One region of the Halomonas sp. MS1 genome, then DNA from elsewhere that is predicted to be linked to it. Evidence: predicted binding sites of a transcription regulator. Region 1 holds the regulator's gene; the other holds the start of a gene.
The links. The regulator sigma-54, encoded in region 1, starts transcription at its own class of promoters, with help from an activator protein. The targets are predictions, from matches to a motif close to TGGCACNNNNNTTGCTNT.
Positions count from the first base shown of each region.

Region 1 (3,965 bases):
AGTGAATGCTTTTCTGGCGCAAAGATTCAAGCATTTTTGGCAGTTGCTTTAATGCAGCAGGTAAATTGCGCGCATCGATACTTACCGCTAGTTGGGGGCGTGCCCCTTGCTCACGAAGCTCATCCACCAGGGAGCTGAGTAGCATGGCGGGCAGGTTATCGATGGCACAATAGCCAAGATCTTCTAACGCTTGTAAGGCGATAGATTTACCGGACCCTGAACGGCCGCTAATGATCACCAATTGCATAGAGTTTCTCTTGGCATGCCAATAAAAATGGAGGTAAACGTTGGACTTAGTAGGCAGTGTCTAGCGGTGGACCCTTTAGCTAACAGGCTGTTCACGAATTTTTGCTGTTATAAGGTCCAATAGCTCACGTTGGCTAGCCGCTCTACGAAGCTGCTGACGTGTGTCAACGCTGTTCATGATAGACGCCACTTGCCCTAATAAGGCTAAGTGCGTGTCGTCCGCCTCTTCGGGTACTAAAAGTACGAAAACAAGGTCGACGGGATCGCCATCAATAGCATCGAAATCTACAGGCTCGGCTAACTTTAAAAAACCAGCGATAGGCGAGCTGCAGTGAGGGCTACGGGCGTGAGGAATGGCAACGCCGTTGCCTATTCCAGTGCTACCCAAACGCTCACGACCAATCAGGCGGCTGAAGACTTCTTGGCTATCTAGGCTTGGCGTGTTTTGCGCAATAAAGGTGCTGAAAAATTCCAGCACCCTTTTTTTGCTGCCCCCGGGGACGTCATACAGCACGCGCTCCGGGGGAAGTATGGTTTCCAACGTCATTGAGTTAACGCACGCCAGCGCCTTGGGCGCGAGCTTGTGCTTTTTCCTTGTGTTTAACGAGTTGACGGTCAATTTTGTCCGCTAGTGCATCAATCGCAGCATACATATCATTGTCTAATGCTTCTGCGTGTAGATCGGCTCCTGCAGCATGCAGGGTGCAGGCAGCTTGCTGACGCTCCTTTTCAACAGATAAGGTTACTTGTACGGTGGTGATGTTGTCATAATGGCGCTCAACGCGTTCCAGCTTCTCATTTACATAGTCACGCAAGGCGTCAGTCAGATCTACGTGATGACCAGTGATATTTACTTGCATTGACGTGCTCCTTATCCATCGGACTGTTCTTCGATTGTAACCCTTTTTGCGCTATTGCAAAGCCCCTAGACAGACTTTGTCTCGTTAGCACTGTTTTATTAGCGTAAACGGCGGCGCTCGCTTGAAGAGGGAATGCCCATCGACTCGCGATATTTGGCCACCGTTCGCCTTGCTACATTAATGCCACCCTCTTCCAATAGCGCCACGAGGCGGCTGTCTGAGAGCGGTTTGCCGGGCGGTTCATCTTGCACCAGTTTTTTGATTCGAGCCCGGATGGCGGTGCTGGAATGACTGTCGCCGCCGTCCTGGCCACTTACTTGGCTGGAAAAGAAGTATTTGAGTTCGAACACACCGCGCGGGGTATGGATATATTTCTGGGTGGTGACCCTGGAAATAGTAGATTCATGCATTTCAACGGCGTCTGCGATGTCGGCTAAAATCAGCGGTTTCATGGCTTCTTCACCGTGTTCCAGAAAGCCTATTTGGCGCGCTATGATTTCTCGGCCCACCCGCAGTAGCGTATCATTTCGACTTGAAAGGCTCTTGATGAGCCAGCGCGCTTCCTGGAGATGCTCTTTTAAAAACTGGTTATCTTGGCTCTTGTCAGCCCGTTTGATGAGGCTTGCGTAGTCAGGTTGAATGCGCAAGCGCGGCAGTGCCTCTGGGTTTAGCTCCAGGTGCCATCCTTCGTGGTCATGGCGGACGACTAAATCTGGCGTTACATAGCTGTCATCTGTGTCGCCAAAGGCACTTCCTGGGCGAGGATCAAGGCTGCGGATCAAGCGAATGACGTCATCAAGCTGCTCATCATCCAGGCTTAACCGCCGCTTTAGCAAACGCACATCATCCTTACCGAGCGCTTCAAGAAATTGACGCACTAGCCGCTTGGCAGGCATCAGCAGCGGTGTATCTTCGGGTAGTGAGGCGAGCTGCAGCATTAAGCACTCCCGCAGGTCGCGCGCAAATACACCGGTGGGCTCAAACTGTTGAAGGCGCAGCAAGGTTGTTTCAACTTCACGCTGGCTAAGGCCTTCATGCCCTTGGGCTTTAAGTCCTTCGCGAATGTCATTGAGAGGCTGGGTTAGGTAGCCGTTGGCATCCAGTGCATCGATGAGGCTTTCAGCAATGGCATGGTCGCGTGGTGAAAAATCTGTCATGGCGAGTTGCCAAAGTAAGTGGCCATGCAAACTTTGACCCGCGGCTTGACGCTCAAAGTCAGGCCCCTCGCTGCTGGTGCCATGGCTGCCTAGGTCTTGATAAGTGTCTGACCAGTCACTGTCAGTAGAGAGTTCATTAGGAATGCTTTCGGACCATTCAGCTTCCTGGGGTTCACTAACGGCCTGTTCGCCGAACTCATCTTCCTGCTCAAGCATTGGATTGGCATCAAGTGCTTGCTGAATTTCTTGACGGAGGTCCAGCGTTGATAGCTGTAACAGGGCGATGGCCTGCTGCAGCTGAGGTGTCATGGTCAGCTGTGTACCGATACGCAATTGAAGAGAAGCTTTCATGACCATCTGAGAACCACTCGTTAATCAGAAAGCTCCACCCTAGTGCGAGTTATGGCTTGGTGCAAGTGCAATAACTATGCCACCACTACTATTTTTTCTGCAGGTGGCTGTTTACAGGCGGAAATCAGCCCCCAAATAAACGTCTCTTACCCGCTGGTTGTTGAGAATTTCCTGAGGGGGGCCACTGGCGATGATATGACCGTCACCTACAATGTAGGCAATATCGCAAATATCTAGTGTTTCCCTGACGTTATGATCAGTGATCAGCACGCCGATATGGCGTTTTTTGAGGGCTCGAATGATCGTTTTAATATCACCCACTGAGATCGGGTCAACGCCGGCAAATGGCTCATCAAGCAGAATAAAGGCAGGCTCTGTCGCGAGGGAGCGTGCGATCTCAACACGTCTACGCTCTCCGCCCGAAAGACTCATGCCGAAGTTGTCACGAATGTGCGTGATGTGGAAATCTTCGAGTAGCGACTCAAGGCGCTGCTCCCGGGCGTTACGATCGAGTTCTTTACGAGTTTCCAAGATTGCCATTATGTTGTCGGCGACAGAAAGTTTGCGAAAAATAGAGGCTTCCTGAGGCAAGTAGCCAATACCTGCCATTGCACGTTCGTGCATGGGGGCATGGGTTAAATCAAGCTCGTCAATGCCAACCTTTCCCGCATCAGACTTTACCAAGCCGACAATCATATAAAACGATGTCGTTTTGCCAGCGCCATTGGGGCCTAGCAGCCCTACCACGCTGCCTTGAGATATCTCTAGGTTAATATCTTTAACGACACGGCGGCGTTTATAGCTTTTGGCTAGGTGGCGAGCATAAAGGGTTTTTATCGGCGCTGATTCTGAGGCTGTGGTTTGAGGTGCAGGCTCTGCGTTATTTGTCGCCACTGGACACTCCTATTGTTCCGGCTGAAGAGTCATGCGGATACGTTGTGGTTCACTACCACTAACATCAGAACGCGCCTGAACCACACCTTGGTCGATAAAATACTCTAAGCGTCCACCTTCAAAGCGATCTGCTTGCTGGGTCAGTTCCGCTTGGTCAATGAGCTCTACCCGACGCTCGGCAACATGATAAATAATGCGCTTTGCCCAGCCTTCCATTGGGCTAGCTTGGTCTTCGAGCTGGTTGCGTATATAGGCTCGTCCACCGGTTGCAACGGCGCGCGATAGCTCGCCAGCATCGTTGCGCTGAATCTCAACGCGATCTCCGCGCAGTTGCATATTGCCCTGCCGAATATCGACGTTGCCTGAATACACAGCAGTGCCTGCGCGTTGATCGAGATCTAAACGGTCAGCCTCTACTTCTACGGGGGCTTGGCTTTGTGCCATGACCGGTAGCGCT
Region 1 covers NZ_CP098926.1:4,226,299-4,230,263, reverse strand. Annotated here, with positions in the region: gene rapZ (RNase adapter RapZ) at 1-247, opposite strand, end outside; gene ptsN (PTS IIA-like nitrogen regulatory protein PtsN) at 323-793, opposite strand; gene hpf (ribosome hibernation-promoting factor, HPF/YfiA family) at 798-1,106, opposite strand; gene NF683_RS19635 (RNA polymerase factor sigma-54) at 1,205-2,620, opposite strand; gene lptB (LPS export ABC transporter ATP-binding protein) at 2,726-3,451, opposite strand; gene lptA (lipopolysaccharide transport periplasmic protein LptA) at 3,518-3,965, opposite strand, start outside.

Region 2 (3,965 bases), 340 kb from region 1:
AGCTGGCGACAGTAGGGACAGTTAGCATCGGTAAAGGTATAGATAACCCGCGGCGCGTTTTCATCGCCATCTTGAATCCAGTGGCTCTCTTCCAGTAACGCCCAGGTTTGCGCTTCAAGCGGAACCCGAACATGCTCCTCTATCTGTGCTTCGGTGAGATCGTTGCCTTGATCATCCATTAGCGTGCCGATAATGGTGTGTTGGCCATCAGGCGTTAAATAGATCGCCAGCTCTTGGCCCTGCACGCTAGCACCGTAACCACGCATGCCCCCTGGCGCCTCAAACTGGCCGTGAATCGTTATCCCCTGATTGGTGAGCGCTTGAACCGGTGCGGGCAGTTCTTCGGCATAACTCAACGACACGCTACTCATCGCTACAGTAAGCGCTAAGGTGCGCAATCCCGGCAAAAAAATGTGAGGCATAACACGTCCTTATACATGCGAAAAGTCGGCATCAACGCTATCGTCATTGATGATGATAGCGACAGTATCTCAGTCGTCGATTATTTGACGATTATATTGCCTAATTGCTGAGACATTATGCCGCAATGCACCTTTCACGTGTCTGCCACCATCCATCTTATTGCATAGGGAGGAAGCGCGGTTTCCTCCTGGGCGTTTTGCAGATCTAAAGCACGCCAAGCATGTTGGCTAAGTGCCTGCTCAAGTGCTTCTCCTACATTATCTAATGGCAGTAGCGTATCGGTGACATTAAACAGGGCAAGCAGGCGGCGGCCGTCGCTTAGCGGGCCTCGCTCAATGGCTAGCACTTCAGGCGGCGTGGTCAGTACGCGTTGTGTGGCGTTGGGGTGGAAGCAGGGCTCTGTGCGCCGAAGTTCCAGCAAGCGGCGAAGCGCATGAAACACATCGTGGGTCGGCGTTGAGGGGCTTTCGAGTAACAGTGTTAGCTCATCACGCTGCCAGCGGCGTCGATTAATTGAGCGCAATCGGCCACTGCGCTCCACTCCTTCGACATCGTTAAGCGTGCCGGTCAATGTATGAATATAGAGGGCAGGAATGCCCTGTAGAGTGAGCATAATAGCTTGGCTGCACAGGAAGCGGGCAATTTGCCAGGGGTCTGGTCCTCTACGCGTGCCGCGCATGGCCTCAAACCAAGTAATATTGATTTCGTAGGGCGAGTCACTGCCATCAGGATTGCTCCGCATGCTGACAAAGCCACCAAAGCGATGCATCAGTTCCAGCAGCGCATCTCGCTCATGATCGGGTAGCACTCCTTCTAAAGGACGCACGCCAATCCCATCATGGCTCGCGGTGAAGTTTAAATAGGTGCAGTGTCTGGGCAGTATCGGCAGGCTGGAAAGCCATGTTTGAAGGGTAGTGGCTTCACCACGGGTGAGTGTGTGCAATAACAAAGGGGGCAGGGCGAACTGATAGACCATGTGGGCTTCGTCTGGCTCCCCGTTGGCTAACCGTTCTAAGCCAAAGTAACTGATGTTTTCTGCGTGAGGGACATTGGTCTCGGTAATTATCAGCGTGCCCGGCGCTATTTCATCCACAATGGCGCGCAGTAAACGGACCACCGTATGGGTTTCGGGAAGGTGGATGCATGGCGTGCCCAGACGCTTCCATAAAAATGCCACTGCATCCAGGCGAATGATACGCACGCCCTGTTGAAGGTAAAACAGCAAGATGCCAACAAACTCAAGCAATACGTCAGGGTTTTCAAAGTTTAAATCGATCTGATCTTCTGAGAAGGTTGCCCATACATGGCGCGTACCCCGACGCGTGGAAATGGGCACTAGCAATGGACTGCTACGTGGTCGAACCACGTCAGAAACATCGGTTTCTGGGTCTACTTCTATAAAGTAATCACGACCTGGCAAGCTTCCGGTTAAATAATCCACAAACCACAGAGACTCGCGAGACACGTGGTTTAGCACTAAATCGCCCATCACGTCATAGTGGCTTGCCAGCTCACGGATATGCTGCCAATCGCCTAGCTCTGGATTAACCTCACGGTAATGAATGACTGAAAAGCCATCATCGCTACTCCAGGGAAAAAAAGGCAGCACATGCACGCCGCTAATACGCTCCCCCAAATAGCGCTGAAGGAACTCATTAAGCACGGCAAGAGGCGGTGTTTCCTCTGCCACAATGGAATCACCGTAGCTAATGACCCATTGATCTTTTTCGCTCCATTTTGGTGCATTATCGCCTTCAGCCGCGGTATTTTCAGTTATGGCTGGCGCCTGTGATGCACTGCGAAAGTGGTCAATGTGTTGTCCAAGACGGCGTTGTACCTCGCTGGCGCGGGGGCCGTAGAGGTGCGAAAGGAAATGGTGGACTGTCTGCTCAAATGGGGTCATAGGGATGTCCTCTTAAACAACCTACGACAAACGCTGCAGCTTGTGTGCCAAATCGTTACAATGCTAGGTTAACGCCGCGTTTAAAGAAGCGACTATTTTTGCTTGCAAGCGCCCTTAAACTGCATGTCGTTGTAGCGCGTGGCTACTCCGCTGCTAATAATAGTTTGCAATATTGCTTATATGTGCCGTTATCCGCACAAGCTGACACGCTGCACGTACTGACAACAGGTTGACTGCCATGCATTGCCCTTTTTGTGGTGCTAATGATACTCGAGTGACCGACTCGCGGCTGGTAGCCGACGGTGACCAGGTGCGCCGTCGTCGCCAATGCGCTAGCTGCCAAGAACGCTTCACCACGTATGAAACCGCAGAACTGATTATGCCGAGGGTCGTAAAATCCGACGGCTCACGCGAAACCTTTAACGAGAGCAAGCTGCGGGCAGGCATGTTGCGGGCGCTAGAGAAGCGTCCGGTGAGTGCTGAGGCAATAGAAGCCGCCGTGGAGCGTATTCGTCAATCGCTTCGTGCCCGCGGGGATCGCGAAGTTAATGCGCGGGATATCGGTGAAGCCGTCATGAAGGCATTAAGCAACCTGGATCAGGTGGCGTATATCCGCTTTGCATCGGTATATCGTAAGTTTCAGGATCTAGACGAATTTCGCGCTGAGATAGACCGTCTTTCTCAAGATCCAGGCGATCACCCTGCATCAGCCCACAGCGACCCAGATCGCGGAGAGGTTTGATGAACGAGTTGATGGAGAGAGGCTTTACCAGCGCTGATCATCAATTTATGGCGCGTGCTCTGCAATTGGCGGCGAAAGGGCTGTATACAACAGACCCCAACCCCCGGGTAGGCTGTGTTATTGTCCGCTACGATCAACACGCGGAAGGGCAGGTGGTTGGCGAGGGCTTTCACCTCCGTGCTGGCGAACCTCATGCAGAAATTCACGCGCTTAACGCCGCTGGTGCCAGGGCAGAAGGCGCAACGGCTTATGTCACGCTGGAACCTTGTTCCCATACAGGTCGCACTGGCCCTTGTGCCGTTGCGTTAGCGGATGCCAACGTTGCCCGCGTGGTCGTCGCAATGGTTGACCCTAACCCTTGCGTGAGTGGACGCGGTATCAAGCGGCTTCGGGAATCAGGAATTCAGGTAGATGTTGGGCTGTTGGAACAGGATGCCCGTGCGTTAAATCCTGGCTTTATTTCCCGTATGCAGCACAAGCGTCCCTTTGTGCGTTTAAAAATGGCCATGAGCCTGGATGGCCGTACTGCCATGGGCTCTGGAGAGTCACAATGGATTACTGGCCCAGAAGCTCGTAGCCAAGTGCAGCGTCTGCGAGCGCGTTCAAGCGCTATTTTGAGCGGCGTTGAGTCCGTCATTATGGATGATTCACGACTAACCGTGCGCGCAGACCAGTTGGGGCTGGATAACGCGGATACAATTAGTCAGCGGCAGCCACTACGCGTTATTTTGGATTCGCGTCTACGGTTACCGTTAGCGGCCGCTTGTCTTCGTGAACCAGGCCGCACATTGATTATTACCACTGAACACCACAGTGAAGAAAAACGCCAAAAGCTGGAAGCTGCAGGCGCTGACATTAAGGTACTGCCCGCGGCTCAAGAAGGCCGAATCGACCTCG
Region 2 covers NZ_CP098926.1:4,566,116-4,570,080, reverse strand. Annotated here, with positions in the region: gene dsbG (thiol:disulfide interchange protein DsbG) at 1-422, opposite strand, end outside; gene NF683_RS21025 (sugar phosphorylase) at 557-2,326, opposite strand; gene nrdR (transcriptional regulator NrdR) at 2,565-3,068, shown strand; gene ribD (bifunctional diaminohydroxyphosphoribosylaminopyrimidine deaminase/5-amino-6-(5-phosphoribosylamino)uracil reductase RibD) at 3,068-3,965, shown strand, end outside.
Region 2: the regulator sigma-54 is predicted to act here: its motif matches at 2,359-2,376, upstream of NF683_RS21025 (sugar phosphorylase).